2 regions of the Shewanella mangrovisoli genome follow, and region 2 is predicted to be linked to the other one. Evidence: predicted binding sites of a transcription regulator. Region 2 holds the regulator's gene; the other holds the start of a gene.
What was found. The regulator FliA, encoded in region 2, starts transcription of late flagellar genes. The targets are predictions, from matches to a motif close to CTAAAGNTNNNNNNNNNNNNGCCGATA.
Positions count from the first base shown of each region.

Region 1: K0H60_RS17650 (DUF5610 domain-containing protein) is a predicted target of FliA. The motif match lies at 1,198-1,224, and genes of this name have one in related genera.

Region 1 covers NZ_CP080412.1:4,032,894-4,051,100, reverse strand. The annotation lists gene K0H60_RS17660 (FMN-binding glutamate synthase family protein) at 1-483, opposite strand, end outside; gene K0H60_RS17655 (phosphoglycerate mutase family protein) at 495-1,088, opposite strand; gene K0H60_RS17650 (DUF5610 domain-containing protein) at 1,259-1,867, shown strand; gene K0H60_RS17645 (ferredoxin--NADP reductase) at 1,997-2,746, shown strand; gene K0H60_RS17640 (glutathione S-transferase) at 2,817-3,413, shown strand; gene K0H60_RS17635 (hypothetical protein) at 3,420-3,842, opposite strand; gene K0H60_RS17630 (Fe(3+) ABC transporter substrate-binding protein) at 4,061-5,068, shown strand; gene K0H60_RS17625 (ABC transporter permease) at 5,146-6,780, shown strand; gene K0H60_RS17620 (ABC transporter ATP-binding protein) at 6,777-7,826, shown strand; gene ggt (gamma-glutamyltransferase) at 7,966-9,678, shown strand; gene K0H60_RS17610 (Dyp-type peroxidase) at 9,885-10,826, shown strand; gene K0H60_RS17605 (LysR family transcriptional regulator) at 10,891-11,793, opposite strand; gene K0H60_RS17600 (NAD(P)-dependent oxidoreductase) at 11,897-12,529, shown strand; gene argR (transcriptional regulator ArgR) at 12,753-13,223, opposite strand; gene mdh (malate dehydrogenase) at 13,514-14,449, shown strand; gene K0H60_RS17585 (thiol-disulfide oxidoreductase DCC family protein) at 14,529-14,918, opposite strand; gene folM (dihydromonapterin reductase) at 15,129-15,848, shown strand; gene K0H60_RS17575 (5-formyltetrahydrofolate cyclo-ligase) at 15,994-16,695, opposite strand; RNA gene ssrS (6S RNA) at 16,703-16,883, opposite strand; gene K0H60_RS17565 (cell division protein ZapA) at 16,999-17,301, opposite strand; gene K0H60_RS17560 (UPF0149 family protein) at 17,527-18,102, shown strand; gene ubiH (2-octaprenyl-6-methoxyphenyl hydroxylase) at 18,207-18,207, shown strand, end outside.
Region 2 covers NZ_CP080412.1:1,565,187-1,578,434, reverse strand. The annotation lists gene K0H60_RS07060 (chemotaxis protein CheW) at 1-512, opposite strand, end outside; gene K0H60_RS07055 (ParA family protein) at 496-1,287, opposite strand; gene K0H60_RS07050 (membrane anchored protein in chemotaxis locus) at 1,352-1,867, opposite strand; gene K0H60_RS07045 (protein-glutamate methylesterase/protein-glutamine glutaminase) at 1,881-3,005, opposite strand; gene K0H60_RS07040 (chemotaxis protein CheA) at 3,024-5,288, opposite strand; gene K0H60_RS07035 (protein phosphatase CheZ) at 5,304-6,041, opposite strand; gene cheY (chemotaxis response regulator CheY) at 6,055-6,438, opposite strand; gene K0H60_RS07025 (RNA polymerase sigma factor FliA) at 6,486-7,199, opposite strand; gene K0H60_RS07020 (MinD/ParA family protein) at 7,192-8,073, opposite strand; gene flhF (flagellar biosynthesis GTPase FlhF) at 8,078-9,454, opposite strand; gene flhA (flagellar biosynthesis protein FlhA) at 9,466-11,565, opposite strand; gene flhB (flagellar biosynthesis protein FlhB) at 11,684-12,814, opposite strand; gene fliR (flagellar biosynthetic protein FliR) at 12,832-13,248, opposite strand, start outside.

The DNA of each region.
Region 1 (18,207 bases), 2.2 Mb from region 2:
AGGGCGTGACAGGGCGCCGAAGCTCATGGCGGAGATATGGCAAATGGCCTTAGTGGTGTAGGGCTCGCGGCAATGGGGGCCAATGGTTTGAGGCAGAATTGGCGTGATATCTTCATCTTGAGTAGGAAAGGCGGTATTCATAAACATGATGGCGCCTGTGCTGTCTAGCGGGCGCGTCGAGCCAAAGGCGATGGTTCTGTCGACGTTTTTCGCGGCTCGATATACCCAGCTTCGCTCGGCGCGGTTAAAGGGCAATTCTTCCCTGTCCTGTGCGAAAAAGTATTGTCTAAAAAACTCGCCTTGTTTCTCAAATAAATACCGAAAGCGACCTATCACAGGGTAGTTGTGGCGCACGGCCTGTTTGGTTTGTAGCTTGTCGGCGATATACATATAGACAATCGCCAGAACGACAAAGCCCGCTAGGATTAAAAACAGCCCTGAGAAGAGATCCAGTCCCCACATAAACCAATTCAATTCTTGCATCTTGTTATCCTCTATTCGTGTCCATAACGGGTGGAGATAAGGCTCGCCGGCTGTCCATCATGGATGGAGAGTAAAAACAGCTGGCTGTAATCATCTTCAGCGATGGTGGGGATTTCTGGGCCGCCAAGAGCTTTGATGATCAGTGGGACGGTATTGGAATGCCCCGCAATTAAGCTGTTACCTTTAACAGCATGTACTTGTGCAACAATTTGCTGGATATGGGCTGCGAGTGGTTTTTCGGCCGCGACCACGGTAATAGGTAAATGCCGCTCCGAAGACATAGGCAACAAGGTTTGCTGGGTTCTTTGATATTGGGTCGCGATCAGTTGCGAGATTTGCGTTCTTTGCAAGGCGCTGACAAGGGCTAGGGCACGTGCGTGGCCATCATCTGAAAGGGACGGATCGCCTGCTGGAGCATCGGCTTTTTCGGCATGCCTTACCAAAATAATCAATCGATTATCGGCAAAAGCTTGATTGATGGGGCTGAGTCCCATGCTAGTAAAGAGTAACAGGCCTAATAGCAGAGTGTGTAATAGCCGAAGTTTATTTAAGCGGATGGTTCGCAAGGAGTGAGTAACCACTGCTAGCCATTGGGGAGTTGCCATGCCGTATATCCTTATCTGATGGGCGCATGCAAGTGCGATGCTGAGGCGAATAGATTCATTATGGGTATCATTGCCTTAGATTGTGATGGTACTGCAATTGAGAAAAATACTAAAGTTGCTTAAATTTTGGTCGATAATAGAGTCACCCCAAATTGAATGGATTTTGTATCATGGAAATCAATAACCCTGCACAGGTACAGAGCGCTTCTTCGTCCCACCGCAAGTATGCCGAAAACGTGCCTGCCAATGCTGAAAAGACGAAAAATGTGGAAGCAGCATCTAAGCAAACTGCACAACAAACCAGTAAGCAGTTAATGAATCAGGCGATTCTGTCGGCGCAGGAAGATGTGAGTTTAAAATCCGGTGATCAATCCATGGCGTTACTTTATCGCGCGGCAATTGAAGCGATAAACAAAGAGTTAGCCCCTTCGATGGGCGAAAATGCCATTCAAACCGCCTATGACAATAACGTCGATACTTCCCCCGAAGCGACTGCCGATCGGATTGTGAGTTTTGCAACCCAGTTTTTTAGCATTCACCAACAGCAAAATTCAAATATGAGTTTGGATGAGCAGCTCGACAGTTTTATGAGCATTATCGGTGGCGCTATCGACAATGGTTTTAAGGAGGCTCGAGATATTTTGTCCGGCCTTAAAGTGTTGCAAGGGGATATTGCCGATGGCGTCGATAAAACCTATGGTTTAGTGCAAGAAGGATTGCAGGCCTTTAGGGATAGCTTCAATAAGAAACCTGATGAGGCGCAAACGGCTAGCGCATAATGTCCCGCGCTTAGTACTCTATCTTGTTGCCATTTCCCTTGTTTTAAGCCCCTTGCAATAAGGGGTTTTTGTTGCGCAGATAACAGTCTATGCTAGGGATCTATTTAACGTTTTGCTTGAGGGCGAGTTATGTGGACTAGGGGACGGGTTATCGAACGTATTGATTGGAGTGATAAATTATTTTCGCTGCGGATAGCGGCCGAACTGGCGCCCTTTATTCCGGGTCAATTTATTAAACTCAGCCAGATGCAAGATGATAAGCGTGTCGCCAGAGCCTATTCCCTCGTGAATTCCCCCGATAAACCCTATGCTGAAATCTTGGCTGTCGCCGTAGAAGAAGGGCAGTTATCCCCACAATTACAAAATCTTGCCATAGGGGATGAAATTGAGATCACCCCAACCGCCACAGGCTTTATGACCTTGGATGAGATCCCTAAGGGAGCAGGGCAAGGCCGGCACTTATGGTTGTTAGCCACGGGCACGGCCGTGGGGCCATTCTTATCTATGCTAGATACGCCAGAGCCTTGGCAGCGTTTCGAAAAAGTCGTGCTTATCTATGGTGTCCGCGAAGCTAAAGACTTAGCCTACCTCGATAAAATAAAGGCTTATGCAGTGCAATATCCTGATCAGTTTATCCTGTGTTTAACCGTCACCCGTGAAAAGGTCGACGATGCACTGCAATGCCGTATTCCCGATGGTCTCGTCTTGGGCGAAATTGAGCGTAAAGTGGGGTTAACTATCAATGCTGCGGATTCGCAGGTGATGATTTGTGGTAATCCGGGGATGATCAGCGGCGCGCAGGCTGCGTTGCTCGACAAGGGATTAGCTAAAAACCTACGCCGCGCTCCGGGACAAATTACCGTCGAGAAATATTGGTAATCGGTTGAGTGTTAATGATAGATAATTAGTCTTAATCGTTTTAATGTCAGTCATATAGAAGGATTTTTTGATGAAGTTGCTCTGCTCCCTCGCTTCACCCTATGCTCGCTGTGTTCGCACATTAATCCGTTATTTAGGGATTAAGGATATCGAAGAAGTCTTAGTCAATCCGATGGAAAACACCGCTGAGCTGCTCGATGTTAACCCGCTTGGGCAGATCCCTTGCCTCATCACCAACGATGGTGTGCCTATCTTCGATAGCGAAGTGATTATGCGCTATTTAGACGCCGAATTAGGTGAGCAGCAGATGTTTGGCGGCCAAGTAAATAATTGGGTATTGCAATGCCAGTATTCGATGATCAAAGGCCTGATAGACAGTGCGGTAAAATTGCGCCAAGAACAAATGCGTGAAGAGGAAGGGGTGAGATCGGCTTTTTGGACATCGCGTTTTGAGCAAGCGCTGCTGCGCGGTTTGATGCAAATGGAACATCAGAGTGTGATTACTCAGGCAACGATTCAGGCGCCACAATTAGCTTTGATTTGTTTGCTGGATTATGTGGATTTCAGACATCCAGAACTCGATTGGCGTAAAGTGGCTCCCGCGACCTCGCTCTGGTTTAGTGAGATGCGCGATCTCCCCGCGTTTGTGGAAACTCGCCCAGCGTAAAAGGCATTAGTGGTCTGTTGAGCGGCGGCCTCTATGGGTCTCACGGCGATTATGTTCACCAAACGCGCCGTAGAGATCCTTAGTTATGCCGTAATCGACTCTACGGTCGTTACCCGTTTGGCGTCTATCATCATAGTGTTGATAGCGGCACTGACAATTGGCCATAGTGCATTCTTCCATTGGGAGTTCAGGGGCTTCTTTTGACAGAAAACGTTTCCCTTTGAGCTCATCTACCTGATCACAACAACTGCCGTCATTTTCGATGCTGACGCAATGGAAGCGCCTTTCTTGCCCTGCAAGCCGTTGATTTTTCTTTTTCGCGTTATCCATGAGTTTGACAAAATGCTTGCGCTTTTTAGGCCCCCGTTTGAGCACCATAAACGCGAGTAGCGCTATCACGACGACAAGCAGCAGTAACGCGCCTAACATAACGCCTCCTCATGTATTTTAAGCGAATTAAGGTTCAGTTTAGTTTGGTTTGAGATAATCTCCAGTTTTAAGTTTAATTTCATTAAAAACAAAAAGTTAATCAATCTATTGCCCTAGTTCATTTGATCTATTACTCTTGCGCAACTGATAACTATTATCATTAATAGTCTTAAGAATTGACTCACGCTTGCTGTCATCATTTTGAGGAGAAATCGCTAATGAAATGGGTAACTTGTGCCGCTTTACTTGGGTTAATGTCGGTTGCGCAGTCTGCACATGCGGATGAAAAATTAACGGTTTATTCCTATCGCCAAGCGTTTTTGGTTGAGCCTATTCTGAAGCGTTTCACCGATGAAACTGGCATTGCTGTGAATGTGGTATTTGCGAAAGACGGTATTGCCGAGCGTATCGCCCGTGAAGGCCGTTTATCCCCTGCGGATTTAGTGTTAACTTCGGATTTCTCTCGCTTGGTCGAATTAGTCGACAAAGACCTGACTGCTCCCGTGAAAAGTGAGCAGCTCAATAGCAATATCCCCGCGCAATACCGCGATCCTGATGGACAATGGTATGCCTTAACAATGCGTGTACGTAATCTCTATACGGCAAAAGATCGCCTCGGCCCACAAGCCATCAGCTACGAAGAGCTGGCCGATCCTAAGTACAAAGGCAAGATCTGTACGCGCAGTGGTAAGCATCCTTACAACATCGCCTTAGTCGCGTCTATGATCGCCCACCACGGTGAGGCCGACACTAAGACTTGGTTGCAAGGTGTGAAAACCAACTTAGCACGCAAGCCTCAAGGTAACGATAGGGCGCAGGTGAAGGCGGTTAAAGAAGGCTTGTGTGATATCGCCATCGGCAATAGCTACTACTACGGCAATATGCTGCAAGACCCTGAGCAAAAGAGCTGGGCAGAGGCTGTGGCGATTAACTTCCCGAATCAAGCCGATCGCGGTGCCCATGTGAACGTTTCTGGTATGGTGCTGACTCGCTATGCGCCGAATAAAGACAATGCTATCAAGTTGATGGAGTTCCTGTCTGCGGATGTGGCACAAAAAGCCTATGCCGAAGTGAACATGGAGTATCCGGTGAAAGCCGATGTTGCGCCATCAACCTTGGTCGCCTCCTGGGGCGAGTTTAAATCCGACCAATTACCGATTTTCAAGCTGGCGGAATACCACCAAGCGGCGGTGAAATTGTTAGATGAAGTTCAGTTCGATCTCTAGTTGAGCGGTTATAGCAACTAGAAATAGTAAAAGTGAAAAGTGCGCCTTAATTGGCGCACTTAGGTTAAAGGATCCACATGATTTTAGGATTAGCCAGAAGCTGGTCGCTTACTGGTTATGCCATAGCCGCGCTACTGGTGTTACCCCTCTTTGCGTTAATCCTTCAGGCTGCGCAGCCCGATGAGGCCGTATTTGGTCATCTGCTCTCCACTGTACTACCCACCTATATCTCCAACAGCCTATGGTTGATCCTGTGGGTGAGTATTGGCTCACTGTTGCTGGCATTGCCCTGCGCTTGGTTGATGGCGCGTTGTGAGTTTGTCGCTAGGCGTTATCTGCAATGGGCATTATTGCTGCCCTTGGCCATGCCAGCCTACATTGTTGCCTACGTGTATACCGATTTACTCGATTACGCAGGCCCTGTGCAAACAGGGCTTCGCTCAGTGTTTGGTTGGAGTTCGCCGCAGGATTACTTTTTCCCCGATATCCGTACCTTAGGCGGCGCGGCGTGTGTGTTGTCGCTGGTGCTCTTTCCCTATATTTATCTGTTGGCGCGCACCGCGTTTATGGAGCAATCCCTAAGCTTGGCCCACGCTTCGAGGATTATGGGCTGCTCGCCGTGGCAGAGTTTTTGGCGTTTATCCTTACCTATGGCAAGGCCAGCTTTGGCCGTGGGAGTGGCCTTAGTGGCGATGGAGACCGCGGCGGATTTTGCCACGGTTAACTACTTTGCCGTGCCTACCCTGACCACAGCCGTGTACGACACTTGGCTGGGTTATGGCAATTTGACGGCTGCGGCTAAGCTTTCGGCCATAATCCTCTTGGTAGTGTTTAGTTTGATTGGGGTAGAGCGTTTTGCCCGCCGCAAGCAGCAGTTATTCCAAAAGCAGTCTCGCATTCAAGCGAGCGATTTATATCGGCTCTCACCGATGCAAACCCTGCTTGCCCTCGGTTATTGCATCACCTTGTTACTGCTGGCCTTTGTACTGCCAAGCGGCATTTTGCTCTCCTATGCCATCGATTATTTTGAGCAGAGCTGGGATCCGATTTTCTGGCAATTGAGCGTGAACAGCTTGAGCCTCGCACTTATAACTAGCTCTGTATGTTGTGTGATTGCATTGATATTGATGTTTATTCGCCGCGTGAGCCCAAGGTCGAGCGATGCGCTGCCATCACGCTTGGCATCGACTGGCTATGCCTTGCCTGGCACAGTGCTGGCGATTGGCGTGCTAGTGCCGTTAACCCTGCTCGATTTTGCGATCAATGATGTAGCCGATTGGTTGGGAATGACAGGCCCTGGGCTCCTGCTTACGGGCAGTACGGTCGCACTGGTTTTTGCCTTTTGTGTGCGCTTTGTGGCTATCGCCATTGGCAGTGTGGAGACCAGCTATAAACGCATCTCTCCGTCACTGGACATGGTGAGTCTGACTCTGGGGCAGAGCCCAAGACGACTATTGCAAAGAGTGCATCTGCCGCTGCTCACTAAGGGATTATTTGCTGGGGCGCTACTGGTGTTTATCGAAAGCATGAAAGAATTACCGGCGGCATTGTTGCTGCGGCCCATAGGGTTTGAGAATCTCGCCACCTATGTATTTCAGTTTGTCTCAGACGAAAAGCTTGAACATGGCGCCTTGCCCGCTATTGTGATTGTGCTCGTGGGGTTAGTCCCACTGATTTATTTAAACCGTTCCTTGGAGCAAGATAGCCGATGACCAGCACCCTCAATCTTCATCAAGTCCATAGCGATTATCAGGGCCAACAGGTACTCAAAGGCTTAGATTTAACCCTGGCACAAGGGGAAATCCTCGCGCTGTTAGGCCCAAGTGGCTGCGGCAAAACCACCTTGCTCAGGGCGGTGGCTGGATTGCAGGCCATCAGCCAAGGTGAGATCCAAATTAATGGCAAGACGGTCAGCGGCGCGGGGCAATTTGTGCCGAGTGAGCAGCGGGGAATTGGGATGATCTTCCAAGACTACGCCTTGTTCCCCCATTTGACCGTCGCCGAGAATATTCTCTTTGGCGTAGCAAAATTAACGGCTACGCAGCGCAAGGCGCGCTTGGATGACATGCTTGCCCTAGTGAAACTCGAAGGCTTAGCCAAGCGTTATCCCCATGAGTTGTCCGGCGGGCAGCAGCAGCGGGTGTCGATTGCCCGCGCGCTTGCCTATGAGCCGCAATTACTGTTACTCGATGAGCCTTTTTCGAATATCGATGCCCAAGTGCGCCACAGCATGATGGCGGAGATCCGCAGCATTCTCAAACAACGTAATGTCAGCGCGGTATTTGTGACTCACAGTAAGGACGAGGCCTTCGTCTTTGCCGATACCTTGGCCATTTTTAACCAAGGTGTGATAGTGCAGCATGGCCGCGCCGAAGACTTATATGCCGCGCCTAATAGCCGTTATGTGGCGGATTTTCTGGGCAGTGGTAACTACTTACCCGCTGAAGTGCTCGATGGTCATAGCGTTGTCACTCCGATTGGCGAGCTGCGCAGCCTGACGCCCTTGTCACAATCCCATGCTTTCAATGGCCAAGTGTTTTTGCGGCCACAGCAATTGGCGCTCAGCGCAGATGATGCGGGTGTGGGCACTATTACCGAGCGGCGCTTCCTCGGGGCATTTTGCCATTACTGGGTGAAAGTCGAGGCGGCGTCCCATGCCCATTATGTCGAAGTGCGTAGCCAAATCATGCAGTTGAATGTCGGCCAGCGGGTGGGATTAAGCACTGAGCCGCATTCCTTAGTGCTATTTGAATCTTAAGCAGACCGCAGAGGATATGTCACTGTATCAGCATAAAGTATGACATTTTTGCTTACGTTTAACTTGGTCAAAAAAATTCTAGATTGCTGATATTTTCAGCCTTCCTTGTTACCTTAATTCCTCCAGAGTGGGAGGAATTATGATAAAAACAATAAAATCAATTTGTACCTTAGTCACAGTGGCGACAGCAATGTCGTCATCAGGAGTGTTGGCCATGGATAGGATCACGGGTAAAGCCTTTGCGACGCGCTCAGAAGTGTATGCCACCCATGGGATGGCGGCGACCAGCCAACCGCTAGCGACACAGGTGGCGATTGATGTGTTAAAACAGGGCGGCAGTGCCGTGGATGCGGCGATTGCGGCCAATGCCATGCTGGGCTTAGTCGAGCCTACTGGTGCCGGGGTTGGCGGTGATTTATTTGCCATTGTCTGGAGCGCTAAAGATAAAAAGCTCTATGGCCTCAATGCTTCGGGTCGTAGCCCCAAATCCTTAACCCTAGAGAAGCTTAAATCCCTCGGATTAGATTACTTACCGCCCTTTGGGCCGCTGCCCGTGTCGGTTCCCGGCGCGGTGGATGGATGGTTCGAGCTGCACAACAAGTTCGGCAAACTGCCTATGGCCGATAATTTAGCCCCAGCCATTCGTTATGCCCGCGAAGGTTTCCCCGTTTCTGAGCTGATTGCCTATTACCTTAATGGCAGTGGTAAAAAACTCGGTCAATTCCCCGGTTTTAAAGAAACCTATATGCCCAATGGTAAAATGCCTGCGGTAGGGGAAATATTTAAAAATCCTGCATTAGCAAACACCTACGAGAAAATTGCCAAGGGCGGTCGCGATGCATTTTATAAGGGCGATATCGCCAAGAGCATTGATAAATACATGAAGGCGCAAGGCGGTTACCTCAGTTATGAAGACCTAGCCAGCCATACTAGCGACTGGGTTGAACCCGTATCGGCCAACTACCGTGGCTACGATGTGTGGGAACTGCCGCCCAACGGACAGGGGATTGCTGCACTACAGATCTTAAAAACCATGGAGCCCTTCGATGTCGCGGCCATGGGCTTTAACAGCCCCGAATATGTGCATCTTTTCGTAGAGGCTAAGAAACTCGCCTTTGCCGACCGCGCAAAATTCTATGCCGATATGGCCTTTAACAAAGTGCCAGTGAAGGAATTGATTTCGCAGCAATACAATTACGATCGCGCCAAACTTATCGACTTAAACAAGGCGGCTAAGAGTGTCGATGCGGGGAATCCTGCGTTGCAACATGGGGATACTGTGTATCTCACTACTGCTGATAAAGACGGCAATATGGTGTCGCTGATCCAGAGTAACTATCGCGGCATGGGCTCAGGTATGACGCCACCGGATCTAGGCTTTGTGCTGCAGGATCGCGGGCAGATGTTCGATCTCACCGAAGGCCGTTTCAACACTTATGCGCCGGGTAAGCGTCCCTTCCATACCATTATTCCCGCCTTTGTGACTAAAGACGGTAAACCTTGGTTGAGTTTTGGCGTGATGGGCGGTGCAACACAGCCGCAAATGCACGCGCAGATCATTGTTAATCTGATTGATTTTAAAATGAACTTGCAAGAAGCGGGCGATGCCCCCAGAATTTTGCACACAGGTTCGACCGAGCCTACGGGTGAGGTGATGAATGACGGCGGCTATGTGAGCTTAGAATCAGGCTTCCCCGTTGAAACCCGCCGTGAGCTAATTAAGAAAGGCCATGTGCTACGCGATGGGCTCGGCGATTTTGGTGGATATCAAGCCATTGGTTTTAATGCCGAAACGGGCGTTTACCGCGGCGCCTCCGAGAGCCGTAAAGACGGTTATGCCGCAGGTTACTAAGGCATAATTCGCCTTTGGCGTTATGAGCGCCGAAACTTGCGTAAGACGAATTGACGAGGCGTAATAGCCTCGTCAATTTTTATATTCCAGTCTACAAACGTGTTTACATTACAAAGACGGACAAACTGTGCGTTACTTAATGTCATTTTCAGGTAAAGTTGCGGATAATATTGCCGAAAATGAATCGACAAAAGGGTGATAACCAGATGGATATTCAAAATATGCCGCGTGAACAGTTGGGTGTGTGTGCAGAGGGAAACTTACATAGCGTCTATTTGATGTTTAATGCGAGCGACAACGATAACGTTGAATCGCAATTGCGTCCCTGTATTGCCAACGTTGCGCAGTATATTTATGAGTTGACGGATCAATACTCCGACAGCGCATTCAATGGTTTTGTGGGCATCGGCGCCAACTATTGGGACAGCCTCTATCCCGATGCTCGCCCTGAAATGCTCAAGCCATTCCCTGCAATGCAAGCGGGTAACCGTGAGGCGCCAGCGATCGAATACGATCTGTTTGTGCATATTCGCTGCGACCGCTACGACATTTTGCATTTAGTCGCCAACGAAATCAGCCAAATGTTCGAAGATTTAGTCGAGTTAGTCGAAGAGGAACGCGGCTTTAGATTTATGGATAGTCGCGACTTAACAGGCTTTGTCGATGGCACCGAAAATCCGAAAGGGCGTCATCGTCAAGAGGTTGCCTTGGTCGGGGATGAAGATCCTGAATTTAAGGGCGGCAGCTATATTCACGTGCAAAAGTACGCCCATAACTTGAGTAAGTGGCATAGATTACCGCTTAAAAAGCAAGAAGATATTATCGGTCGTACCAAGCAAGACAACATCGAATACGAGTCGGAAGATAAGCCATTAACCAGCCATATTAAGCGGGTAAACCTCAAGGATGACAACGGCAAGTCGATTGAGATTTTGCGCCAGAGCATGCCTTACGGTTCGCTCAAGGAGCAAGGGCTGATGTTTATTTCAACCTGTCGCACCCCAGAGCACTTTGAGAAGATGCTCCACAGCATGGTGTTTGGCGATGGTGCGGGTAACCACGATCACTTGATGCACTTTACCAGTGCCTTGACGGGGTCTTCTTTCTTCGCCCCAAGCTTAGATTTTTTGATGCAGTTCGATAATTAAGCCTTTGTAAACCGCGACTCAACGCACTGAGCCTTAAAGCCTCAGTGCGTTTTTGTTTGTGGGCTTAACTCGCCGTCGTCCACTTGCTGAGATCCTGCTGCCACTGCTGGGCGGTAAAATCGATAAAGGCGCGCACCAGCGCTTGTTGATAACTGCGGGAGAGGTACACCGCCCAGAGGGTTTGCCCTGGCGCCGTGTATTCGGGGAGCACTTCTTGCAGTTGGCCGCTGGCGAGATAGGGATTAGCTAAGTCACAGGGCAAGTAGGCAATGCCATGCCCGCGCAATGCGGCGCTAACCAGCACTCCCATTTCATTCGCCATCAGATTCCCCATTGGTTTAATCAGCTCACTCTGTTGCTCCTTGAGGAGCTGCCAGTGTTGCTGCGAGCTATGAATAAGGCAATTATGGCTGAGTAGATCGTTAGGGACGGTTAGCGGCTCGGCTTGAGCTAAGTAACTGGGCGCGGCGCACAGCACGGCATCTATGCTCATCAGTTTGCGGGCAATCAAATTCTCATCGGGCTGCTCGGTATAGCGCAGTGCCACGTCCACCCGCTCATCCACCAACTGGGCAAAACTGTCCGACATTAACAGTTGAATATTGACCTTAGGGTGCAATTTTATAAAGCGATCGACCACATCAAACAGACTGTGTTGCCCAAGCCCGACGGGCGTAGCAATCCGAATACTGCCAACTAATTCGGTGTTATGACTATGGGCGCGGCTTTCCATCGCGGCGACTTCGCTCAGCACCCGCTGGCAATATTGCAGGGCTTCTTCCCCCTGCAGAGTGAGGCTGACGCTGCGGGTCGTGCGGTGCAATAAACGTAAACTCAGCCACTGCTCAATTTCTTGAATATGACGTGATACCTGTAGGCGACTGAGATCGAGGTGTTCTGCGGCCTTAGTAAAGCTGCCACAGTTGGCCACTTCGATAAAGCTGCGCATGGCGGCGATTTTATCCATTAGTATCTCAATCTGAAACAATCATGCTCATTTATCGATATTTATCACGTGAAGTGTCGCAAGTAAACTGGTCTCAATTTAAATCAGTAGCGAGACTTATCAAATGAAAATTGCAGTATTAGGTGCATCAGGTTGGATTGGCGGAACCATTTTTAACGAGGCGCTGAGCCGTGGTCATGAAGTGGTTGCCTTAGTGCGTGACCCAAGCAAGCTTGGCGAAACCGCGGCAGAAGTGCGTAGTGTTGACCTGACTCAGCCATTGGAAGCCGACACATTTGCGGGTGTCGATTTAGTGATTGCCGCAGTCGGTGCGCGCGCCGAGCAGAATCACGGCTTAGTGGCAAAAACGGTCAATAATCTACTAGCCGTGTTACCACAAGCAAAAGTGCCTCGTCTACTTTGGGTCGGTGGTGCAGGGAGTTTAGAAGTGGCGCCGGGAGTGACCTTGGTTTCAAGCCCAGATTTCCCACCGGCCTATAAGGACGAAGCCTTAGCTCAAGGTGAAGCATTAAAGGCATTTCGCGCCACCAACACCATGGTTAACTGGACTTTTGTTAGCCCAGCGGCAGAAATTTATCCAGGCGCCAGCGAAGGTCCTTACCGTTTAGGTGGCGATAGCTTCTTTACCGATGCGAATGGCCAGAGCAAGATTTCAGTGGCCGACTACGCCAAAGCGATGCTCGATGAAGCGGAAAACGCGGCGCATCCTAATCAAAGGATCAGTGTGGCTTACTAAGGCCATAGACTCTGGTCGACGACTAATGTCGATGAGTTAAGGTCAATAAGCTATGGTTTGTGAGTTTGGGGTGACGAGTCTTTGTTCTAGATGTGCGTTATCCAAGCCAACAGATAGGTCTTATGCTGTAACGTAATCGGGACACTAGCCCTGAAACGAGGGCAATGTTGGACTGAAAAGCGTACAGATAAAAGAGAACAGGTCAGCAAGCTGACCTGTTTTTTTATTCTGCGTAGTTGAATAAAGATTTGATGGTTTCCAAGGTATCGGCGATATCTTGGATGCTGGATGGACAAATAAAGATAGTGTCGTCTCCGGCAATGGTTCCCAAAATCCCTTCTGGCTTACCGATGGAATCCAATAAACGGGCAATTAATTGCGCGGCGCCAGGGCTGGTGCGAACGACAATCATGGCTTGGTTATGGTCAACATCGAGTACTAAGTTCTTTAACGGGCTGCCTGCGGTAGGCACGCCTAGTTCGGCGGGTAAGCAATAAACCATCTCCTGCTTAGCGTTACGGGTGCGCACTGCACCGAACTTGCTGAGCATCCGAGACACTTTCGATTGGTTAATATTGCTAAAGCCTTCTGCTTGTAAAGCGGCGACAATTTCACTCTGGGAGCCAAAGCGCTCCTCTTTTAAAATCGCCTTAAAAATTCTAACAAGGTCATCCTGATTCTTGGTCGTTTGCATAGTCTTATTCTTTATTCAAAAAAACAGGCGTATTTTGAATAGTTTTGGTCAAAGTGTCAACAAATAACCATTATGACTGAATAAAAATGCAATTTACGGATGGCTAGATAGCCGTGTTGTCGCTATTGATATTGAACTAGAGTAAATATTCAACATTGGAATGCTCAGTTTCGCTAAAACTTTGTCTCCACGACTAAGGGATAATTGAAATTAACGTGACATTCCAGTAATGTGACGCCAACGGAAATTAGATCCATGTCACACATATCCGAGAAATAACGGAGATAACTATGAAAGTTGCTGTACTTGGTGCTGCTGGTGGTATCGGCCAGGCTCTCGCCCTACTGTTAAAAACTCAATTACCTGCGGGTTCTAAACTGTCTCTATACGATATCGCACCGGTTACTCCGGGTGTTGCGGTTGACTTGAGCCACATCCCTACTGCGGTAGAAATCAAAGGTTTTGCTGGTGAAGATCCAACGCCTGCACTGGAAGGTGCTGACGTTGTTCTAATTTCTGCTGGTGTTGCGCGTAAGCCTGGTATGGATCGTTCAGATCTGTTCAACATCAACGCAGGTATCGTTCGTAATCTGATCGAAAAAGTGGCAGTAACGTGCCCTAAAGCCTTAGTGGGTATCATTACTAACCCAGTAAACACTACTGTTGCTATCGCAGCTGAAGTGTTGAAGAAAGCGGGTGTTTACGACAAGAACCGTCTGTTCGGTGTGACGACTCTGGACGTTATCCGTTCTGAAACTTTCATCGCTGAATTAAAAGGCTTAAACGTTGCTGACGTTAAAGTGAACGTCATCGGCGGCCACAGCGGTGTGACTATTCTGCCATTACTGTCTCAAGTTGAAGGCGTGACTTTCTCTGATGAAGAAGTCGCTTCTCTGACCAAGCGTATCCAAAACGCGGGTACTGAAGTGGTTGAAGCTAAAGCCGGTGGCGGAAGCGCGACTCTATCTATGGGTCAAGCGGCTTGCCGTTTCGGTATGTCTCTGGTTCGTGGTCTGCAAGGCGAAGCTAACATCGTTGAATGTGCTTACGTTGATGGCGGCAGCGAGCACGCAGAATTCTTCGCTCAACCAGTGCTGTTAGGCAAAAACGGTATCGAAAAAGTACTGCCTTACGGTGAAGTGAGCGCATTCGAAGCTAACGCCCGTGATTCTATGTTAGATACGCTGAAAGGCGATATCAAACTAGGCGTTGATTTCGTTAAGTAATCTATCTGGATTATGAGAGAACGGAGCCTAATGGCTCCGTTTTTTATGCGCTAAATGTGAGCCCCTACTTGGGACAAAACTACTTAGGCAGTTGGCATTGATTGTCGCAGCGCGTCTTGCCCGTCAGTAAGTAAGAGATGCGGTATCTGTGCTTGGCGAATCTCAGGTAGCACCAATCCGCGATAGGTTTGATAAGTGGCAACCGTAGCATCTGCACCCAAGGGCGCGTACCCGTTAATCCCCAAGCTTTGCAGGTTACATCGAGCCCAAGCAAAATCTCCCCCGACGCCGTTTCACCATGAAGAATGGTATTGGCGTACTCTTTATCGATATAGCCGAATCGAGCGCCAAAATGCTCGGCATTAAGATCCACAAGTTCGATGCGATCATCGGGATCGCGCGCTTTAAGCTGACGCATTTCGGCGCTACATAAAGGGCAATTACCGTCGTAAAAAATCCGCAGTTCCATAGGGCTTCCTCGATTAAGCTGGCCTTGAGTATACGCGGGCGCCATCATTTTAGAGCTAAATCATGCAGCCTTTAATGCCTTTATGATTAGGCGCAGGATGATAAAGACAGTAACATTCTGCGTATTACACTGTTTTATTGATGATTTGGCTAATAAGATTTGCCCTACATTGAACCCATAAGCCCGTACTCGGCAAATAACAGGATGAATATGACAGCTCCCATTATTATCACAGGTGTGGGTAAACGCATCGGCTACGCCCTCGCGAAACACTTGCTCGCCCAAGGGCACAAGGTGATTGGCACCTATCGCAGCCATTATCCCAGCATCGATGAGTTGCAGTCTTTGGGTGCGACTCTAATCCAATGCGACTTCTACGATAATGCGCAGCTGCAAACCCTGATTGAGCAATTGAGCCAATACCCTAAAATCCGCGCCATTATCCATAACGCCTCTGACTGGCTGCCAGACAACAGCCCAAGCCTTGCCGCCCATGAAGTCATGCAGCGCATGATGCAGGTGCATGTGAGCGTGCCCTATCAAATGAACTTGGCCTTAGCCCAGCAGCTGCGAGCGGGAGCCGAGGGCGAGATTGGTGCCAGCGATATTATTCATTTCACCGATTATGTTGCCGAAAAGGGCAGTGCCAAGCACATGGCTTACGCGGCCAGCAAGGCGGCACTGGATAACTTAACCTTATCCTTTGCGGCGCAATTGGCACCTGAGGTCAAAGTCAATGCGATTGCGCCGGCAATGATCCTCTTTAATCCAAGCGATGATGAGGCCTATCGGCAAAAGACCTTGGCTAAGGCCATCTTGCCAAAAGAAGCTGGAAATCAGGAGATTATCGCCTTAGTGGATTATCTATTGGCGAGCCGCTACGTCACAGGGCGTAGCCACAATGTCGATGGTGGGCGGCATTTAAAGTAAAGCCGCTTGATAGCAGTGAACTTAATCAAGTACTGGGTTTAAAAAAGTCACTGGATTTAAACGATTAGCAGGGTTTAAACGAATAACTGGGCTAAGTTGAGTCATAGGGCTTAGCCGAATGACTCGGCTGATTCAACTAAACGACCTAGTCGAACCGCCATTCGCGGCTTGGGGTGATAATCGTCGGTAAGGGCACATCCCAATGCTCGCAGGGCAGGGCTGTGACTTGCTGGCAATCATGGGCGTAACCCATAGGCAGAGGTTTACCTTTGGCGTGCCAATTGGCAAGCGTTCTGTCGTAATAGCCGCCGCCCATGCCCATGCGATTACCTTTGATATCAAAGGCAACCAGTGGGGTGATCACCACATCGAGCCGTTCAATCGGCATCACAGCGCGCACATCCAACTTAGGCTCTAAAATGCCAAATTGATTCGGCAGCATTGGCGAGTCGGCGTGGTAATGCAAAAACAATAATTGCCCTGCATTAAAAGGGTGGAGCCGTGGCAGATAGGTGTGAATCCCCTGTTGCCAAAGCGCTTTGATAAGCGGAGCGGTAGCCAGTTCACCATCGTGGGTGAGGTAAAGTGCTACATGCTGGGCATTCAGCGTGCTCAGTTTTTCGAGCATTCGCTGACCTGCGGCAAGGCTTGCCTCTGCCTGCTCTTCTAACGAAAGCGAGCGGCGAGCCAAGCGGATCTGTTTACGCAATTCGGCGCGACTTAGTGTTGGGCTTAGCGTTGGGCTTAGATTTGGGCTTAGCGACTGGGTATCAATTGCAGACTGATTGCCGTGTGGCCCCTTGACTGTTGGGGCCGAAGTGTTCGAGACAGGTGAAGTGATAGACATGAATAAGATGCTCCCCAGAATGCCGCTACCGGTGTAGCCCTTGAACCGTAGGTTCAAGGCGGGTAAATGATTACCTCCTAAGGCTTCTCGGTACGAGCCGAGCATGCTCAATGTCAGTAAAGCATTCACCCTGAGATCAAAATTATCGGCACAGGGACATTACCAGTTGGCCTGCACCCCAGGGAGCAAAAACGGTATTGAATCGCTAAAATCTTGGCTTAAAAAGTATAGGCCAGTTTAGCCATTCACTGTGCAACTCTTCTCAGATAGATGGTGCTTGGCACCGAGTGGCACAGTCTAAATCTATTTGGTTGAACGCTCAACTAAGGCGTTTTCCAAGGTTGACTGCAACAGGCTGATGCGGTCATCCATTTGTTTCATATAGTGCTTATTCTTTTGTTTTTCTTGGTACAACTCGTGTCCAATATTCAGCGCCGCCATAATGGCAATTTCTTCGCGGCTTAAGCTGTTGGTGCGATTTTTCATCGAGATGAGCTGTTGCTCAACACCTTGCGCCACAACGCGTAGGGCATCTTCCTGACCTTTCGGGCAGGCGATAGAGTAGGTGCGCCCTAGCAGGGTGATTTCAACTGCACTATTACTCATTCGAAGATGATCCTTTCGTTGGCATCGATAGGGCGGACTATATAGGGCTGATATTAAAAGTGCAAGGTGAGCCGCCGATGGATTGCACATTCGCCGTTTTGTTTGCTGCTTGTGTGAGCAGTTGCCGGAATTTTTATCTTCGCCCCCAAGAATGCCGGATCAGAGTTGGTTCAAGTCTTTATCTCTGCTAGCATTGCTGCTGGAAAATTCTGATTGGAACCTGATATGGCGACCCCTCCTTCGTTACGTATCGACAGCTTAAAAATCGCCCTCGATGCGGCTGAAATTGGTCAGCATCCCGTGGAAGTGCACGGTGCCCTTGTGGGGTTAATCTGCGGTGGCGTAGAGCAAACTGGCGATCTGTGGATTAAACCTTTATTTGACCTGATGAATGATGGTCAGCCTTTACCGGCGCCTCTGCATCAATTGGTGTGTGAGCTATTCCAAGACTCGGTTGCTCGTTTAGGTGATTTTGAGTTTGGCTTTATGCCACTGCTTCCTGAAGAGGAAGAGCCTTTAAGTCAACGGGTTGAGGCCTTATCCCTGTGGACGCAAAGCTTTTTAACCGGCATCGCGATTATCCAGCCTAAGCTGAATAAAGCCTCGGCCGAAGTGCGTGAAGTGATTAAAGATCTGGCCGAGATCGCTCAGGTCGAATTCGATGTGGCTGATGATGAAGAATCGGAAACGGCTTATATCGAGCTACTAGAATTTGTGCGTATCGCCGCCATTATGTGTTACTCCGAGTTTGGCCCCGAGCCGAGCCACGGTGAAGGCGACGATCCAGCGGTGATCCATTAATCACTAACGAGAGAGGCGGAATCATTCCGCCTTTAATGAGTTTCAAATCTAACATCCTGATGGCGAAACGCTTTTAGCCATGCCATAGCTTGAATGAGAACCCCA
Region 2 (13,248 bases):
CCCACCTGAGTCTCGGGAGTTGTCTCAATGCTTATCTCGTCATCCACGACAGTGGATGGCTGCTCAAGTGTTAGGCTAGCATCGCTTGCGAGTGCTGAAGAGATACTCTCTTGGATCTCCTCCGCTACCTTATCAGTATCAGGCACAGCTTCGCTCAACACTTCCGCGGGCTTCTCCTCAATCACCACCGTTTTTAATACCGGCGCGAGGAGTTTCTCCAAAGCCTGCTTATTAACTAACGGAGCAGGCTCATCAAGATGAGGCATATTGCTGGCAGACTTTGCCTTCTGTGGCTGCACTTCGGCGGCAATAGTCACGCTCGCATGCACTTTAGCCTGGCTGTGCTCGGCTAAAATAGCGTCATCGAGTAATTGCGCTTCATTTTTTTTGCCAGCCAGCGGCGTCGCAACCTCATGTTGAGGCGCATTCGGGGAAGCCACAGCTTTGCAGTCTTCTTCATGCAGCAATAATTCAAAAAAATCAAAAACAGTTTCATCAACCGATTTTGACATGGCCAAACTCCCCAGCTAAAAGAAAATCTAATAATCGCTCGTAAGCTTTCACGCCACGACTGCCGCTTGCATAATGGGAAGCGGGTAAATGTGCCAAACTGGCGTCTCTAAACTTAGTATCTACGGGGATAACATCTCGCCAAAGGCTGTCGCCATATTGTTCACTCAGCACCTGCAAGGCTGCAGGTGATGCCTTAGTACGTTTATCGTACATAGTGGGTACGACGGTATAGCTATAACGGGTTTTCTTTGACCGCCCCATGATTTCCATGGTTTTTACCATACGTTCGAGCCCTTTGATGGCTAGAAATTCGGTTTGCACAGGGATCACTATGTGTTGACTGGCCGCCAGCGCGTTTACCATCAACACCCCTAACACGGGAGGACAGTCCACAATCGCCACATCGTAATCATCGGCAACCAGAGCCAATAAATTACGCAGCACCAACCCCATACCCTCTTGATGTCCTAGCGCTCGGTCTAACGTGGCTAACGCCATCGTAGCAGGCAGTAAATCTAAGCCATCGACTAAGGTGGGTACTATGTGGGATTTCACTAAATCAGTCGTCAAACTCTTATGCGCCACAAACACGTCAAATAGCGAACCGGGAACCTCTTCGGAGTCAATGCCAAGGTAATAACCAAGCGATGCGTGGGGATCGGTGTCAATCATCAGTACACGCTTACCCCGTTTAGCGAGCGCACCCGCCAAACTGGCTACTGAAGTGGTTTTTCCAACCCCACCTTTTTGATTCGCAATGGTCCAGACTTTCAAAGAACTGACCTCTTTAATATTGATTCTCGGCTATTCATCACGCCCGTTTGAGCAACGACAAGCACTACTCGCCTTCCCTTGTGGTCACTCTTATGCCGCCGTTAGGCAAACTAATGACTTTCACCCCATCGGCGTTTTCCGAAATCACCACAGGGACATTACTCGACTGAGATTGCGCTTGTGTGGATGAAACCGATGAGGCTTCTGTACGCAATGACTCAGGTACGGGATCGACAGCAGTTTGCTTCTGCGACGGTTTATCTTCAATCGGCTTCTCAAGCGTCGACGGAATTTTTGCATCGGATGCCGAGAACGCCTCTGGACCTAGGGTCACCGCCTTTTGCTCTCCCGGTGAAGCCAACTTTAGCATCGCTTTAGTTTGATCCGGATGGGAAGCGAGCCAAGATGCAATCGCCTGCGCCTGTTCATCCGGCACCATGAGCAAAATCTGTGTAGACTCCAATCGCTTTACATCATCGCGTAATGCAATGATTTTTCGATGATAGTCCAGACTTAATGCGGCTAAGCACAATATGGCGATTGCCATTAACACTATGATAAGCAAAATATTTGTGCTTATCTGTGTTTTCGACTTAGCCACGCGCAGACTCTTTTAAAATCGACTCCGCCATGTTATCCAGAGAAATGGACTGAGTAGCGATACCCGCACTGGCCACCGCCTGCGGCATACCATAGACCACGCAGCTCGCCTCATCCTGTGCCCAAATGGTCGCGCCCGCCGATTTCAACATACGTGCGCCTTCGCGGCCATCGGCTCCCATTCCCGTTAGCACGACCGCCAGCACATCACCGCCATAGGCTTTAGATGCTGAGGCAAAGGTAATGTCGACGCAGGGTTTGTAGTTCATCTCCGCGCTGCCAGCCAAAACTTTGACACGGCCAGTAACACCAGCGCGCTCAACCATCATTTGCATCCCACCTGGTGCAAGGTAAGCGCAACCGGGACGCAATACGTCACCGTTAGCCGCTTCTTTCACTTCAATCTTACACAAACCGTTTAAACGGTTCGCAAAGGCGGGCGTAAAGGCCGCAGGCATATGCTGGATAAGCAAAATAGGATGCGGATAATTTGCTGGGAACTGAGTCAGAATCTTCTGCAAGGCGACAGGACCGCCCGTCGATGTGCCAATCAGCAATAATTTATATTGCTTACCACTTGGACGAATCGAGGTCGCAGGTGAAGAACGCACAGGCGCTGGCGCAGATTGCGCATGGGTCGATGTACCACCTAATACTGAACTCGCGCTCTGGCGAGGTGGCGGCGTAGGTGTCGTTGGACGCACCACAGGGCGGAAAATCCGGCGGCGACCTAGAGCTTTTACTCTTTGCTGCAATAATAGAATTGCGTCATCTTTATTGGTCGCAATATCTTCAAAGCGCTTAGGTAAGAAATCGAGCGCCCCCGCATCGAGGGCATCTAACGTGGCTTTAGCGCCATCATGGGTCAATGAAGAAAACATCAAAATCGGTGTTGGACATTTCGCCATGATCTCACGAACGGCAGTAATTCCGTCCATAACTGGCATTTCAATATCCATTGTAATGACTTGAGGATTAAGCTCGGCAGCCATCTTCACCGCTTCGGCCCCGTTAGAGGCCGTCGCGATCACTTCCAGTTCAGGATCTTGATTGACTATTTCACTAACACGTCGTCTAAAAAAACTTGAGTCATCAACGACTAATACTTTAATGGCCATTCCATTCCTTATTGGAAACTAACTTTTATTCTTCGCATAATGCTTTAATAATCCAGGGACATCCAAGATTAAGGCGATGCCACCGTCGGATGTGATTGTCGCCCCCGCCATACCCGGCGTGCCATGCAACAATGCTCCCAAGGGTTTAATCACCACTTCTTCTTGTCCAATTAAAGCATCGACAACAAAACCAATTTGCATCATGCCCAACTGTACAATCACCACATGGCCGTGTTTCTTATCACCATGTTTAAAGCTGGTTCGATTGCGATGTAACCACTGCTCCAGATAGAAAAGCGGTACGGCCTTGTTGCGGACAATCACAGTCAGTTGTCCATCGACAATATTGGTCTTGGTGAGATCGAGATGGAAAATCTCATTCACGCTGGATAAAGGCAACGCAAACACTTGCTTGGCAACGTCCACCATTAAGGTAGGCATAATCGCCAAGGTCAGCGGCACTTTAATCTCAAGTATGGTGCCCTTGCCTTTCATCGAGTCGATATGCACGGTTCCGTTAAGTTGGGTAATACGGGTTTTCACCACGTCCATTCCCACACCACGGCCGGAAATATCTGAAATCTCCACTTTAGTCGAGAAGCCAGGCGCAAAAATCAGGTTATAAGCTTCACTGTCAGTCATCCGCGCCGCGGTATCCTCATCGAGTACCCCACGCTTGATGGCAATTTGCTTTAACTTTTCAGGATCCATACCTGCGCCATCGTCTTCGATTTTCAGCAGGATATGATCACCCTCTTGGCTTGCAGACAGTGTGATGGTACCCGTTCTTGGTTTGCCGCTGGCCTCACGGTCATTAGGCATTTCAATGCCATGATCTACCGAGTTACGCACTAAGTGCACTAACGGGTCAGCAAGCGCCTCAACTAAGTTTTTATCTAGATCGGTCTCTTCGCCCACGAGGACTAAATCGATTTCTTTATTCAGGGTACGGGCTAAGTCGCGTACAACCCGAGGGAAGCGACCAAAGACTTTCTTGATGGGTTGCATGCGGGTTTTCATCACCGCGCCCTGCAAATCCGCTGTCACTAAATCTAAATTCGCCAGCGCCTTAGACATTTCCTCGTCATCACGACTAATGCCTAAACTCAATAAGCGGTTACGCACTAACACTAACTCGCCGACCATGTTCATGATTTGGTCGAGTCTGGCGGTATCGACGCGAACGGTCGTCTCGCCCTGAGGTACGTTGGCAGACGCTGCAGCGGCCGCTTTAGCAGGGGCTTTTTCAGCAACCGCAACATCAGTTTTGGCTTTTACCGCTGGAGGTGTTGCTGGTGCAGCAACACTGGCCTTGGGAGCGGTAGGCGTTGAAGGCGCAGCGGCACTTGGAGGTGCTTTCACTGGCTCGGCTTTCGCTGTCACTTTTGCAGGAGCACCGCCTTTACCGTGTAACTCATCGAGGAGACGCTCGAACTCATCTTCGGTGATTTCGTCCGAATCAACAGCGGGAGCGGTAGGCGTTGGTGCAGCAACAACAGTTTCTGCTTTTGGCTTAGCAGCTTCTTCCACTTTACCTTTAAACTTGCCAGAACCGTGCAGCTCATCGAGCAGAGCTTCAAACTCATCATCGGTAATATCATCGCTAGCGCTTGCGGATGTCGCTTGAGGCTTACTGACATTTTGCACAGCAGGTGCAGCATCAGCTTGAGGCGCAGAGACGCCAGGACCTTTTCCGGCGCCGTGCAACGCATCGAGTAAGGCTTCAAACTCTGCTTCATCGATTTCATCGATACTGGAATCTGAAAGCTCTGATTTATCGACTGGCATTTCAACGGCGGCGACTTCAACCACTGTTTCTATAACAGGTTCGGGTTCGGGTTCTGGCAATGGTTCGACTTCGGCACTACTTTGACCGGATTCGGAAGGAAGCGGTTCACCGGAGCTGAGCATTTTCAATTTAGCCAATAATGCAGGATCTGCTGGGTCTTGTTGCTCGCCTTGTTGGGTTTGAGCAAACATAGTGTTAATCGCATCGACAGCCTGAAGAATGATGTCCATTAACTCGGCGGATACACTACGCTTGCCTGTGCGTAATAAATCGAAGGTGTTTTCTGCTTCGTGACAAACATCCACCATGGGAGTGAGACTAAGGAAACCCGCACCGCCCTTTACAGTATGAAACCCCCTGAAAATGGCATTTAGCAAGTTAGTATCATCAGGATTGTTTTCAAGCGCGACCAGCTGCTCTTGCAGCAACTCAAGGATTTCGCCCGCTTCAATCAAAAAGTCCTGGAGTATCTCTTCATCTACATCAAAGGCCATCAAATTGACTCCCAGTTAGAAACCCAGACTCGATAGCAGATCATCGACTTCATCTTGACCAGTAACGACGTCTTGACGAAGCTCGGCATTCATTATCGGTCCTTCAGCTTCAATATTATTTTTCTGAGTAATCTGACTCTCAATCACGGGTTGCTCACCAAATACTGTCAGCATAGACACCAGATTACTTTCAACTTCCATCACTAGATCGATCACCCGACGGATCATTTGTCCAGTCAGGTCCTGAAAATCCTGCGCCATCAAAATCTGGTTGAGCAATTCGCGTAAGCGATTGGAATCCAATTCGCTACGTGACATCAAATGCTGCACATTGTGGCAAAGCGCTTTAAAATCGCTCAAGGCGATTTCACGACGCATTAATTTGTCCCAAGATGGCATCACCTGCTGGATATTCGCAGTTAATGCATTGGCTAATGGCAAGCACTCCTCCACCGCATCCATGGTTTTATTCGCTGCCTGCTCAGTCATGTCAATGACATAACTTAACCTTTCCTTAGCGTCGGGGATTTCTGTATTAGCTAGTTCAACCAGACGATTATCGACTTGGAAATCCATCAATGCGCTGTGAAGCTGTCTGGTTAGTTTACCAACTTCATCAAAGAGCTCCCTTTGGAGTGGAGCCGCGAGTTCCCTAAATAAATCATCTGCTTGAGTTTGATCATTCGCGCTTAATAGTTCAACTAAACGCTGAGCCTTCTCAAGCGTAATGAGCCCTGATGTTTGTGACTTCATAGCTCATCCTTGCTTAAGCGAGTCGTTCGAATATTTTATCTAACTTCTCTTTAAGTGTTGCTGCGGTAAAAGGTTTAACCACATAACCATTCACGCCAGCTTGTGCGGCAGCGATGATTTGTTCACGTTTTGCTTCTGCGGTAACCATTAATACGGGTAAATGCTTTAGAGAATCATCAGCACGGATGGCCTTCAGCAAGTCAATCCCTTGCATACCAGGCATGTTCCAATCTGTGACGACAAAATCAAAGTCGCCCTTTTGCAGCATGGGCAGCGCGGTTGAGCCGTCGTCTGCTTCTTGGGTATTATTAAAGCCCAAGTCTCGCAACAAGTTCTTGATGATACGTCTCATTGTCGAAAAGTCATCAACGATGAGAATCTTCATATTCTTGTCCAAGGTTTCCTCCGGTGAGCCGACATTCTGTGCTCAATCAATAATTATACTTATGTCCAATGCTTGAGTTTGCCTTTGAGTCGCAACATTGCCTGACTTAATATCTGGCTAACTCGCGATTCGCTTACCTCAAGAATGGCGCCAATTTCTTTTAAATTCAATGCTTCATCGTAGTATAACGATAGCACTAGCGCATCTCTTTCGGGCAATAATTTTATCGCCTCAACGAGTGCTGAATGAAACTGGGTTTCTGCTAATGCTTCAAATGTTCCATCGCTCACATTATCGCTCGGAGTGAGTATATCCTGCGATACGCCTAAGTCCTCTATCCCTATGATTTTACCAACAGAAACATCGTTAAGAATATGATGGTACTCATCGAGCGTCATATCAAGTTTTTCTGCAATTTCTGTGTCGCGCGCATCACGACCCAACACTTGCTCTAACTCATCAATGGCTTGAGCAACTCGACGATTATTACGATGGACAGAACGGGGAACCCAGTCACCACGACGGATCTCATCCAACATGGCGCCACGGATCCGTATGCCGGCGAAGGTTTCAAACTTTGCACCTTTGCCACCATCAAACTTGGATGATGCTTCTAATAGTCCCATCATCCCCGCTTGAAGCAAGTCATCGAGCTGCACTGAGGCAGGTAATCTGGCGAGCAAGTGATGTGCAATTCTTTTAACCAACGGTGCATACTGTTCAACGATTGACGTTTTACTGTCTAAACAAGTATACGCTGCGGCTTTATTCACTCGTTTTTTCCTCTTGAAAATCTGGTCGCTGAACCAAGCGCTCAACGAAAAATTCCAAATGCCCACCAGGTTGCTGTGGTACCGGCCAGCTCATGATCTTATTCGCTAGGCCATGGTACGCGATAGCCGCTGGAGACTTAGGATAAGCCTCAACCACTAACTTTTGTTTACGCACTGATTTGCGAAGGTTTTCATCAAACGGAATGGTCGCAACCAGCTCGAGTGCCACGTCCAAGAATCGGTCGGTCACTTTACTGAGTTTAGCAAACAATTCCATACCTTCGCGTAAACTGCGCACCATATTCGCAACAATTTTAAAACGGAAAACGCCGTGTTCACGGCTGAGAATTTTGATTAACGCATAGGCGTCAGTGATTGAGGTTGGCTCGTCACAGACAACAACTAGCACATCCTGTGACGCACGGGAAAAACTGAGCACCATATCTGAAATCCCCGCGGCGGTATCCACGATGAGGATATCAAACTGAGTACGCATCTCGCTGAAAGCTCGAATTAAACCCGCGTGTTGCGCAGGACTCAATTCGACCATGCCTTGGGTACCAGAGGTCGCAGGGACAATGCCTATGCCTTTAGGACCGCGGACGATAATATCATCCAGCTCAGCATCGCCAGAGAGTACATGGGAAAGGTTACGCTCGGCACGGATCCCTAACATGACATCGACGTTTGCTAAGCCAAGGTCGGCATCAAGCACTAAGACACGCTTGCCCTTTTCGGCTAATGCTACTGCGGTATTGATGGATACGCTGGTTTTACCCACGCCACCTTTACCACCCGTAACCGCGATTACTTTCACTTTTTCGTTATAGGGTTGATTCATCATACGTAAACCACTTGCTTGATCCAGGGTCATAACTCTACTCAAATGCACAGGTCATATTATCTGACCACGCTGTGTCTGGTAACGATTGTTGTTCAGTGTTTTCTAAGGCCGCTAACGCTTGCTCTGCAAGCAATAAAGTATCGGCAACTTTCATATCTTCGGGCACTCGCTGCCCATCCGTAACATAACTTAATGGCAACCCACTTTGGATCAACACACTTAATGCGCCCGCTAACGACACGGATTCATCGAGTTTGGTGAGTACAACACCAGATAAGGGAATGCGTTTAAAGTGATTTACAGCATCTTGTAGCACACGGCGCTGCCCTGTGGCAGACAGTACCAGATAACTGCGGATAGGTATTCTGCTATTTGCAGTTAAATTATCAAGTTGCTGGTAAAGCCGCATATCTCGTTGGCCCATCCCCGCAGTATCTATCAATACTAGCTTGCGATTTCTGAACTGATACAGAATTTGCTCTAGCTCAGCAAGGTCATGGGCTTGCTTAACGGGACAGCCCATAATTTTGCCATAGGTGGCCAATTGCTCATAGGCGCCAATACGATAATGATCTGTAGTAATCAAAGCGACTTGGTCTGCGCCATGATGGGCGGCGAAGCGAGCCGCTAATTTGGCTAAGGAAGTGGTCTTCCCCACACCCGTTGGGCCAACCAATGCCACAACACCACCTTGCTTAACGATATCATCACCTTGATTATCAAGCATATTCGCTAGACTTTGTGGCAAGGCACGAACTAATTCTGCTGGGGTATAGTGTTGACTAAGCGCCGCTAGCTTGTTCGCGACCGCAGGCGAAAACTCAGCCTCCAGTAACTTTGACTCCAGCATGGCACCCACAGGGTCAATACGTTTTTTGTGTTCAGTCATCAACGCAGACACTTGATGAGTGAGCAAATTGCGTAAAGATGCTAACTCATCACGCATCGCTTCGAGATCCGCATTTTGTTTCTGTGATACCTGCGGCTTCTTATCGAAGGCATTTCCCATATCACGGCGCTCAGCTTTTGGCGCCGCGGGTGCCTGTAGTGCTTGTGCCCACGCAGGCAATTCCGCGTCTTGCTGTTGATGAGTGAGTTGTTGGTTTAAACGGCTTTGTTGCTTCTCGAGCAAGGCTTGGAGAGAGTCCGCTGGCGCCGAGGGTTTAAGCTTAGTCTCAGCACGAATCGGCGCTTTAGCACCGAGCGACACTAAATCATCACTCACATCCATAAAAGTCGGTGCAGCTGCAGGCGCCTTCGCTTTGGGCTCGTCATAGTCAACGGCGGCCACAATCTCAATGCCGCCATTTACTTTTTTATTCGACATAATCACGGCATCGGAGCCGAGCGTGTCCTTCACTTGGGCCAGTGCAGCACGCATGTCTTTGGCAAAAAAACGTTTAATCTTCACTTATGCGTCCTCTACTGGCCGACGGCAGACACTATGCGTATTTGCTTTTCATCGGGGATTTCTTGGTAAGAAATCACTCTGAGATTAGGAATAGTATATTTAACAAAGCGAGACAGTGTCGCACGTAACATACCTGACGTTAGCAAAATAGCGGGCTGACCAACCATTTCTTGCTTTTGAGCGGCATCCGCTAAGGATTGCTGCATACGCTCTGCAAGACCAGGTTCGATATTCGGACCATCGCCACCGGTTGCTTGCATTGACTGATGCAACATCTGTTCCAACTCTGGCGCCAAAGTTATGACAGGTATTTCAAGTTCAGGACCCGAGATCTCTTGAACTATCATGCGCTTCAATGCGATACGCACTGCCGCCGTTAACACTTCAGTATCGTTACTCTTAGTGCCGTATTCTAACAAAGTTTGCACTATGGTACGCAAGTCTCTGACAGAAACTCCTTCATTTAATAGGTTTTGCATCACTTTTACGACATTTCCTAGCGGCATCACATCCGGAATAAAGCCATCCACCAGCTTAGGCGAATGCTTGGCAAGCATATCCATCAGTTGTTGCACTTCTTCGTAGCCTAAGAGTTTCGCCGCATTATTCGTCAAAATCTGACTGATGTGGGTTGCCACCACTGTCGCAGCATCCACCACGGTATAACCTAAGGTTTGTGCATGTTCGCGAAGCTCTGGGGCAATCCACACGGCTTCAAGACCAAAGGCAGGATCACGAGTCTCTATACCATCGAGCTTACCGTAAACTTGACCAGGGTTGATGGCAAGTTCGCAGTCATGGCGAATATCCGCCTCTCCAACCACCACGCCCATTAACGAGATGCGATAGGCATTAGGTGATAAATCGAGGTTGTCACGAATATGTACCGCAGGCACCAAGAAGCCCAGTTCTTGCGAAAGTTTTTTACGTACCCCTTTGATCCGACTCAGTAACTCGCCACCTTGGCCCTTATCGACCAACGGGATCAAACGGTAACCCACTTCTAGACCGATAGTATCAACATGGTGCACATCGTCCCAGCTAAGTTCTTTAGGTTCTCTTTCGGCTCTTTCCGTTGGGCCCGTTTTGACTTGCTCAAGGGCTTTGGCACGTTTGGCTTCATTACGTTTGAAGATAAAGTAAGCGGCACCAGCGGTGATCACGGCAAAGCTTAAAAACGCCATATGTGGCATGCCAGGCACAATACCCATCACAAAGAGTACGCCGGCCGCAATACTGAGCGACTTGTGACTGTCAAACATCTGACTGATCAGCATCTGGCCCATGTCGCCAGATTCATTTTGACGGGTCACCATCAACGCCGCGGCGATTGACAGTAATAAACCTGGGATTTGCGCGACGAGACCGTCACCAATGGTTAACAGGGTATAAATTTCAACGGCTTGGGAGAATGTCAAACCGTGCTGCACAATCCCGATAATAAACCCACCGAGAATGTTGATCACCAAAATCATAATACCGGCAATCGCATCGCCCTTCACAAACTTAGATGCACCGTCCATTGCGCCATAGAAGTCGGCTTCGCGGGTCACCTCGGCGCGTCTGGTTCTGGCTTGATCCTGATTAATAATACCTGCGTTTAAGTCGGCATCGATGGCCATTTGCTTACCGGGCATCGCATCTAAGGTAAAGCGAGCACTCACCTCGGCAATACGGCCAGCACCTTTAGTCACAACGGCAAAGTTGATAATAATCAAAATGATAAATACGACTAAACCTACAGCATAGTTACCGCCAATCACCACGGAGCCGAAGGCCTCGATCACCTTACCGGCGGCGTCACCACCATTGTGACCTTCGAGTAATACTACACGGGTTGATGCCACGTTAAGCGCGAGTCGCAGCAATGTTGCAACTAATAAAACGGTTGGAAACGCAGCAAAGTCTAAGGGTCTGTCGGTATAAATCGCGACAAGAAGAACAATCAAAGCCAAGGCAATGTTAAAGGAGAATAAAACGTCGAGCAGAAACGGCGGGATAGGCAGCACAATCATGGCCAATGCCGCAAGCACTAGCATTGGCGTACCTATGCCCTTGAAAGAGCTCAGTTTCAACTGTTTTACTTGGCCTAGGGAGGCTTTAACATCCATTCACAGATACCTAAACTTTGACGCATAACAGCCTGAAAGCAAAAAGCGCGCCAACTGCTAGCGCTTCTTGTTGTGGGTTTATCTCTGTGAACTATTTCTTCGGTAACCTAACACTTAACTAGTGTTTTAGATCGTCAGGAATGGGTTGATTAACAGGGATTGGGATAGGTTTACGGCCACGACCTTTTTGGTACTGGCGTAACTGGAACACATAAGCCAGTACCTGCGCCACCGCTGTAAATAGGCCCTCTGGGATCTGCTGCTCAAGCTTAGTGGTGTGATAAATTGCCCGCGCCAGCGGTGGCGCCGAAACAATCGCAATATTATGTGCCCTTGCCACTTCACGGATTTTAAAGGCGACTTCGTCCACCCCTTTAGCGATAACAAAAGGCGCTGCAGAGCGCTTTACATCGTACTTGATGGCCACGGCATAATGCTCAGGGTTTACCACAATCACATCTGCATTGGGAACTTCAGCCATCATGCGTCGCTGCGCTAACTCACGCTGCATTTGCCGTACTCGACCTTTAACCTCAGGTTTACCTTCTGTATCTTTATACTCGTCTTTAACTTCCTGCTTAGTCATTTTCAGTTGTTTGTTGTGGTTCCAGATCTGAAACGGCACATCGATCACCACTATGACTAAGACGGAGGAGCAAAGCAGAATGAACATCCACACTAACAAATCCAGCGCGTGATGGACGTTACCGGGGAGATGATCGGCAGACAGGAGCAGAATATCGTTGAAATAATGACTGAGTAGCAAATAAGCCGCGATTGCTACCACAGAGAACTTAGCAATCCCTTTGGTTAATTCAACCAAGGCCTGCACACCAAACATCCGCTTAAACCCCGCAATAGGGCTCATCTTACTGGCTTTAGGCATCATGGCTTGGGTAGAGAAATTCATCCCACCAAGGGATACGTTACCAATAAATGCCACCACGACAATCAGTAACATAATCTTGAGTAACGGCCAGCCAATCTCGCTCCCCACGACGCCCCATACATTAAACATCTGGTTCGTATCGAAAATAGCGGCGCGCTCCATGGTAAATACACGCTCGAATACATTGGATAGGGCTTTCGCTATTCCAGGTCCAAGCATATATAAGCCAGTCGCCGCCGAGAGTAACACGGTCGCGGTACCTAACTCTTTTGAACGGGCTACCTGCCCTTTCTCTCGCGCCTGTTCGAGGCGCCTCCCGGTGGGTTCCTCGCTGCGTTCGCCGCTACTTTCTTCAGCCATTACGCGTTCCTATCCGGTTAGAATATGCCATTGGCTTGACACTGAAGCCCTAAAATATCGCAAAGCAAAAGCTGTGCCGACGCCCAGACTTCTTCGAAATGGGCCATTACGGGAGTCAAGGTCAACCATAAAATCAGCAGTCCACCAATCATAGTGATGGGGAAACCTATCGAGAAAATGTTCAGCTGCGGCGCGGCGCGGGTCATGACTCCAAAGGATAAGTTAACGAGTAGTAAGGCAATAATCGCCGAGAGCGACATGGTCAGTGCCGCGCCAAACATATAGGAGCCCCATTCCGCCAGCGAGCGATAACTTGTCAAGGTTAGCCCTTGATTCGAAATAGGTAAGGTCTCAAAACTGGCGACAAGCATACGGATCATCAACAGGTGTCCATCGACAGCGAGAAAAATCAACGTCGCGAGTAATAAAAAGAA